2 linked regions of the Endozoicomonas gorgoniicola genome follow. The protein of the gene in region 1 interacts with the protein of each later gene in a pairwise test. Links are inferred from orthologs where the notes say so. Each region holds a gene or a part of one and is shown in the gene's direction. Other genes may lie near its edges.

Evidence for each region.
Region 2: the proteins of rbsB (region 1) and ileS interact in binary tests that used the Escherichia coli proteins (3 or more experiments, as listed by UniProt). The link is inferred for Endozoicomonas gorgoniicola from one-to-one orthologs.

The regions. Positions count from the first base shown.
Region 1 is NZ_JAPFCC010000001.1:4,194,227-4,197,322, reverse strand. What follows is about bases 189-2,961. They hold rbsB (ribose ABC transporter substrate-binding protein RbsB), read left to right. Parts: upstream 189-993; coding sequence 994-1,929; downstream 1,930-2,961. Other genes in these bases: NX722_RS19025 (LacI family DNA-binding transcriptional regulator), read left to right, coding at 2,947-2,961; rbsK (ribokinase), read left to right, coding at 2,012-2,929; rbsC (ribose ABC transporter permease), read left to right, coding at 189-922. Also shown: more of rbsC, read left to right, coding at 1-188; more of NX722_RS19025, read left to right, coding at 2,962-3,096. UniProt on the Escherichia coli protein: Part of the ABC transporter complex RbsABC involved in ribose import. Binds ribose. Also serves as the primary chemoreceptor for chemotaxis.
Region 2 is NZ_JAPFCC010000001.1:3,213,889-3,217,563, reverse strand. What follows is about bases 134-3,485. They hold ileS (isoleucine--tRNA ligase), read left to right. Parts: upstream 134-438; coding sequence 439-3,285; downstream 3,286-3,485. Other genes in these bases: NX722_RS14860 (hypothetical protein), read right to left, coding at 3,276-3,485; ribF (bifunctional riboflavin kinase/FAD synthetase), read left to right, coding at 134-267. Also shown: more of ribF, read left to right, coding at 1-133; more of NX722_RS14860, read right to left, coding at 3,486-3,497. UniProt on the Escherichia coli protein: Catalyzes the attachment of isoleucine to tRNA(Ile). As IleRS can inadvertently accommodate and process structurally similar amino acids such as valine, to avoid such errors it has two additional distinct tRNA(Ile)-dependent editing activities.

The DNA.
Region 1 (3,096 bases):
GCTGTTTGAGTATAAATCGGTGATTGCCTTGATGGGGTTCATGCTGATTATTTCTCTCATCAGCGACAGTTTTTTCAGCACTGGCAATCTGCTGAATATTTTACGGCAGACCTCTATTAATGCTGTTATTGCTGTTGGCATGACCTTTGTCATTCTCACCAGTGGTATTGACCTGTCAGTAGGGTCGGTTCTGGCAATGACCGGCGCACTGGCTGCGACTATGGTAGGCATGGACTTTAACATCCTCGCTATCGTGTCGCTCACTCTGGCAGCTGGTGCCGCAATGGGTTGCCTGAGTGGGCTGGTCATTGCCAAGGGCAAGGTTCAGCCGTTTATTGCCACGCTTGTCACCATGACACTGCTGCGAGGCACCACCATGGTTTTCACCGACGGACGACCTGTTTCCGCCACTAACGGGGCAGCCTCAGAAGCGTTCGCCACTATTGGCAGTGGCTATCTGTTTGGCATCCCTGTTCCTGTCTACCTGATGGCCCTGGTATTCGCCATTGCCTGGTTCGTACTCAACCACACACGCATCGGTCGCTATGTTTACGCACTCGGCGGTAACGAATCGGCAACCCGGCTATCCGGTATTAATGTGGACCGGATCAAACTGGCGGTTTATTCCATCAGCGGTGCTTTGTCGGCCCTGGCAGGCTTAATTGTTACCAGTCGTCTGGCGTCAGCACAGCCCACGGCAGGAACCAGTTATGAGCTGGATGCGATTGCAGCGGTAGTACTCGGTGGCACCAGCCTGACCGGTGGCAAGGGAAAGGTTATGGGTACTCTGGTGGGTGTCCTGATCATCGGGATTTTGAATAACGCACTGAACCTACTGAACGTGTCGTCTTACTATCAGCTTATTGCCAAAGCTCTGGTTATTTTGCTGGCGGTTCTGGTGGATACCCGATCTGCCAAATAAGCAGTCCGGACAAAAATAACTGTGAGTCGGTTTTTACCGGCCTTTTAAAACAAAACCATGAGGATGTGTCCGTGAACTTTTCAACAATAATGTCTCCAAGGAAATTGCTGGCTGCTGCACTCACAGCAAGTCTGGCTCTGACCGGTTGCAGCAAGAACGATGATGCGGCTGTTGACTCAGACCAGCCATCTCTTGCTCTGGTGGTCTCGACCCTGAACAACCCTTTCTTTGTCACCCTTAAAGAAGGCGCAGAAAAAAAAGCTGACGAGTTCGGCTACAACCTGATGGTGCTGGATTCCCAGAACGATTCAGCCCGGGAAATGACCAATGTTGAAGATCTGGCGGTTCGCGGGGTCAGTGCCATTTTGCTGAATCCGGCAGACTCTTCTGCAGCCGGTAACACCGTTCGAGCTGCCAATCGTGCGAATATTCCAGTGATTACTCTGGACCGGGGTGCTGAAGGGGGCGAAGTGCTGTCCCATGTGGCATCCGATAACGTTGCAGGTGGTGAACTGGCTGGTGACTTTATTGCCGAACAGCTGAAGAAGAAAGGTTTTGCAGGCGGGGAAGTTATGCAGCTCGAAGGGGTTGCCGGAACATCCGCTGCCCGTGACCGTGGTGAGGGCTTCATGAAATCAGTCACCACCCACAACATGACTCTGGTAGCCAGTCAGCCAGCCGATTTTGATCGTACACGAGCATTAAACGTCACTGAAAATCTGTTGCAGGCTCATCCCAATGTTAAAGCAATATTTGCCCAGAATGATGAAATGGCCCTGGGTGCTATCACTGCGGTAAAAGCGGCGCAAAGAGACATTATTGTGGTCGGCTTTGATGGGACTGATGAAGGTATCAAAGCCGTTGAATCCGGTGACCTGGCGGCAACTGTCGCCCAGCAGGCTGGAATGATCGGAGAGATAGGCATTGAAATAGCCAGACAGGCTCTCAGTGAAAAACCGGTTGAAGCCTACACGCCGGTTGAGCTGCGACTGGTAACCAGTGGTTGATCACAATGTCCCTGATCGAAGCTGGGTTATCTCAGCTTCAGTCAGGATCTGATTCTCCCTTTCAGAGCCGTTTGAGCAATTTATGAAGAATCCGATTTTTGTGCTGGGCAGTGTCAATATTGACCATGTATTGAATACGCCAGCTCTTCCCCGCCCCGGCGAAACCATTTCCGGACAGGGCTATAGTATTTTCCCCGGGGGCAAGGGAGCCAATCAGGCAGTAGCCTGCGCCAGGCTAGCGGGCAAAACCCGTTTCATGGCCTGTATGGGCAGCGATGCGTTCAGTGACAGTCTCGTTCAGTCGTTCAGGGAAACCGGAATAGATACTTCCCTCATTGAACAGATTGACGGCTGCAATACGGGCATAGCCCTTATTTTTGTGGATCAGCAGGGTGAAAATTGCATCGGCATTTCAGCTGAAGCCAACGCCAGACTGACTGCGGAAAAAGTAAAGAGCCGAGAGGCGGATATTGCGGCAGCCGGTTTTCTGCTGGTGTCTCTTGAAACACCGCTTGACGGCGTTTTCGCCGCCGCAGAAATTGCCCGGAATAACCATACGACGGTGGTATTAAATCCGGCACCTGCACAACCATTGTCGGATGACCTGCTGGGTTGCATCGACATTATTACCCCTAACCAGACGGAAGCTGAAGTGCTGACCGGCGTGGCTGTACACAACTTCTCTAGTGCCGAACAGGCGGCCAGTGTACTTCACGGTAAAGGCATTGGTACGGTTGTGATTACTATGGGCTCACAGGGTGCTTTTATTTCAGATCACTCAGGCACACGAATGATTGACAGTGTTAAGGTGACGGCAGTGGATACCACCGCCGCAGGTGACACCTTTAATGGTGCGATGGTTGTGGCTCTGGCTGAAGGATTTCCAATCGATGAAGCGGCTTGCTTTGCCAATGGTGCTGCGGCATTATCCGTCACCCGAAATGGCGCTCAGGCTTCCATACCCACCAGGGCCGAGACCGACCAGTTCCTGAATGACTGACAGGATGCGCGATCAAAATGAGTACCATCAAGGATGTTGCACGACACGCCGGTGTCTCTATTTCGACCGTTTCCCACGTTTTAAACGGCACCCGGTTTGTCAGTGAAGACAAAGCCCTGAAAGTGCGAACGGCGGTTAAGACGCTGGACTATAAACCCAGCGCCCTG
Region 2 (3,675 bases), 980 kb from region 1 along the record:
TTCGCTGTGCGGAGCTGGCTGGAGAGTCATGGCTCGCTGAAAAGCTATGATGGTGTTGCTAATCTGGGAACACGCCCGACCGTTGACGCGACAACTGCCCTGCTGGAAGTTCACCTGCTGGACTTCAAAGGTGACCTGTATGGTCAGACATTGCGGGTTGAATTTGTAAAAAAAATCCGTGATGCCCAGAAATTTGAATCACTCGAAGCATTGCAGGCAGCCATCAATGATGATGTGACCTCTGCCCGCGATATTTTGACTGATTAAACCGCTGTAAGGAAAGCAGTAAAGCAGAGTTTGCCCGTTTACCGTCATCTCCGCGCTGCGCGGGGATGACGACGGCGCATTATTATCTGCCGCCTTCCTAGTAATTTTTCAAGCTTTAAGAATTCCTCTTAACGCTGACCGATGTGATGGTGAGATTCCGGTAACAAGACTATGACCGACTACAAGCACACATTGAACTTGCCAGAGACTGATTTTCCGATGCGCGGAAATCTGGCCAGGCGCGAGCCGGAAATGCTCAAACGCTGGTATGACATGAATCTGTATGAAGAGATTCGGAATGTCAGCCAAGGTCGTGACAAGTTCATTTTGCATGATGGCCCTCCTTATGCCAATGGTGACATCCATATTGGTCACGCCGTTAACAAGATTCTCAAGGACATCATTATCAAGTCCAAGACCCTGAGTGGTTTTGATGCGCCTTATGTACCCGGCTGGGACTGCCACGGCCTGCCTATTGAACACAAGGTTGAAGGCATGCTGGGCAAGGCTGGCGACAAGGTGGACTTTAAAACCTTCCGTAAAAAGTGCCGGGAGTACGCTGCCAAGCAGGTAGATGGTCAGCGGGAAGACTTCAAACGCATGGGTATTCTGGGTGAGTGGGACACGCCTTACCTGACCATGGACTTCCAGACTGAAGCCGACATTATCCGGGCGCTGGGTAAAATCGCCGACAATGGTCATCTGGTTAAAGGCTACAAGCCGGTTTACTGGAGTGTGGTCGGTGGTTCTGCGCTGGCAGAAGCGGAAGTGGAATATCAGGATAAAACGTCTACCCAGGTGGACGTACGTTACGCTGCGCTGGATGAAGCGGATCTGCTATCAGCCTTTGATTTTGAGAGCTCTGACGATTTTAATGAGTCTGACAATGAAGGGCATCAGGGTGAAGGTGAGGTCGCAGTGGTTATCTGGACCACTACGCCCTGGACGTTACCTTCTTCCCAGGCCGTAACTCTGGGGGCAGAGCTGGGCTATGCACTGGTACAATGTGAAGTCAACGGCGCACCAGCCCGACTGATTCTGGGTGAAGAACTGCTGGAAAGCGCGATGGAGCGTTTCGGCATCGAAGACTTCACCATCATCGCCCGCACTGTTGGTGCGAAGCTGGAAGGAAAAAAGGTAGCTCATCCATTTTATGATCGTGAGTTGCCGCTGATTCTGGGTGATCATGTGACCACTGACGCCGGTACCGGCTGTGTTCACACCGCACCTGACCACGGTGTTGACGACTTTAATGTGGGCAAAAAATACGGCATTGCCACTCTGAACTATCTGGATGACACTGGTGTGTTCCGCAACAACGTTGAACGCTTTGCCGGTGAGCATGTTTACAAGGTTGACCCACTGGTGGTTGAAGTTCTGGTTGAGAATGGCCGTGTGCTGGCTCAGTCCAAATTCCAGCACAGCTATCCGCACTGCTGGCGTACCAAAACGCCCCTGATTTTCCGTGCCACGCCGCAGTGGTTTATCAGCATGGAAAAAGAAGGTCTGCTGAAAACGGCTCAGGCGTCCCTGAAGGATGTGAAGTTTACGCCTGACTGGGGGCGTAACCGCATGGAGTCCATGCTGTCCCAGAGCCCGGACTGGTGTGTATCCCGTCAGCGCACCTGGGGTGTGCCGATTGCACTGTTTATTCATAAAGAAACAGAAGAACTGCATCCGGATACCCCGGCACTCATTGAAAAGGTCGCTCAAAAGGTTGAGCAGGACGGTATGGATGCCTGGTTCGATCTGGAACCAGCTGAAATTCTGTCCGCGCAGGACGCAGACCAGTACATTAAGGTGACTGATACACTGGACGTATGGTTCGATTCCGGTGTTACCCACTATTCGGTACTGGATCGTCGTGAAGGCCTGCAGTCGCCTGCTGACGTTTATGTTGAAGGTTCTGACCAGCATCGTGGCTGGTTCCAGTCTTCCCTGAAGACCGGTATTGCCACCAAGGGTGTACCGCCTTACAAACAGTTGCTGACTCACGGATTTACAGTAGACGCCAATGGACGCAAGATGTCCAAGTCTCTGGGCAATGTGATCGCACCGCAGAAAGTCTTTAAATCACTGGGTGCTGATATTCTGCGCCTGTGGGTTTCCGCCACGGATTACACGGCAGAAATGACAGTTTCTGATGAGATCCTGAAGCGCACAGCAGACAGCTACCGTCGTATTCGTAATACTGCACGTTTTCTGTTGTCTAACCTGAGCGGCTTTAACCCTGAAACGGATATCGTTGAATGGGACGATATGCTGTCTCTGGATCGCTGGGCGGTTGACCGCGCCCTGAACCTGCAAAAAGAAGTGATTGAAGCGTACGACAGCTTTAACTTCCTGAACGTTTATCAGAAAGTCCATCACTTCTGCGCGCTGGATCTGGGTGGTTTCTATCTGGACATCATTAAGGATCGCCAGTACACCACTCAGGCAAACAGTCTGGCCCGTCGCAGCTGTCAGACCGCGATGTATCATATTGCCCGGGCTTTTGCCCTGTGGATTGCCCCGATCTGTACCTTTACGGCGGATGAAATCTGGCAGGCCATTCCGGGTCAGCGCAGCAAGCACGTTTTGCTGGATATCTGGTATGAAGGTCTGCAGGCGATGGATAGCAGTGACGTTGACTGGGACTCCATCCTTGCTGTGAAAACTGCGGTGAACAAAGCATTGGAAGATGCCCGTAAGGAAGGCGTGATTGGTGGTGGTCTGGAAGCCGACCTTGTCCTGTTTGCCAGTGACGAACTACAGCAGAAGCTGAACCAGCTGGGTGAAGAACTGCGTTTTGTTCTGATCACTTCCAAAGCAGAACTGAAACCACTGGCAGAAGCCACTGATGCGATGGCTACCGATGTGGAAGGCCTGAAAGTGGCGGTTGCCAAGTCAGACCACGAGAAGTGTGACCGTTGCTGGCACCGTCGTGAAGATGTTGGTCAGATTGAAGCGCACCCGAGCCTGTGTGGTCGTTGTGTTGAAAATGTTGATGGTCAGGGTGAAGTGCGTCGTTACGCCTGATACCTCCTGATACCTGAAGCAGCATTGAAAAATCCCGGACAGTCTCTTCTGTCCGGGATTTTTTGTTTGCCCAGCGAAGCGGGCAAACCCGTCAGGCTGAAAGAAGCCTGAGCCGCCCCGACTGAGGGGAAGGCAATCTGAATGGCAAGGGCGTAACTGGCCAACGGTTGGGTCTGAAGGAAGCCATAGGAAGTCAGAGGTACACAGCGCAAGCGAACCTGATTCGGCAGGTTGGGAGCGGCAAGCGTGCGAAATAGCGCAAAGCCCGATACTCAGTCAGTCCCAACTCTGTGCTTGAGGGTGGCATTTCTGACAGGGAACCGTTTAGTAACTGGGGAAGCCTGGCATCAATCTCTGAATCTCAGGGGCTGTTATCGCAAGAGGAAACTC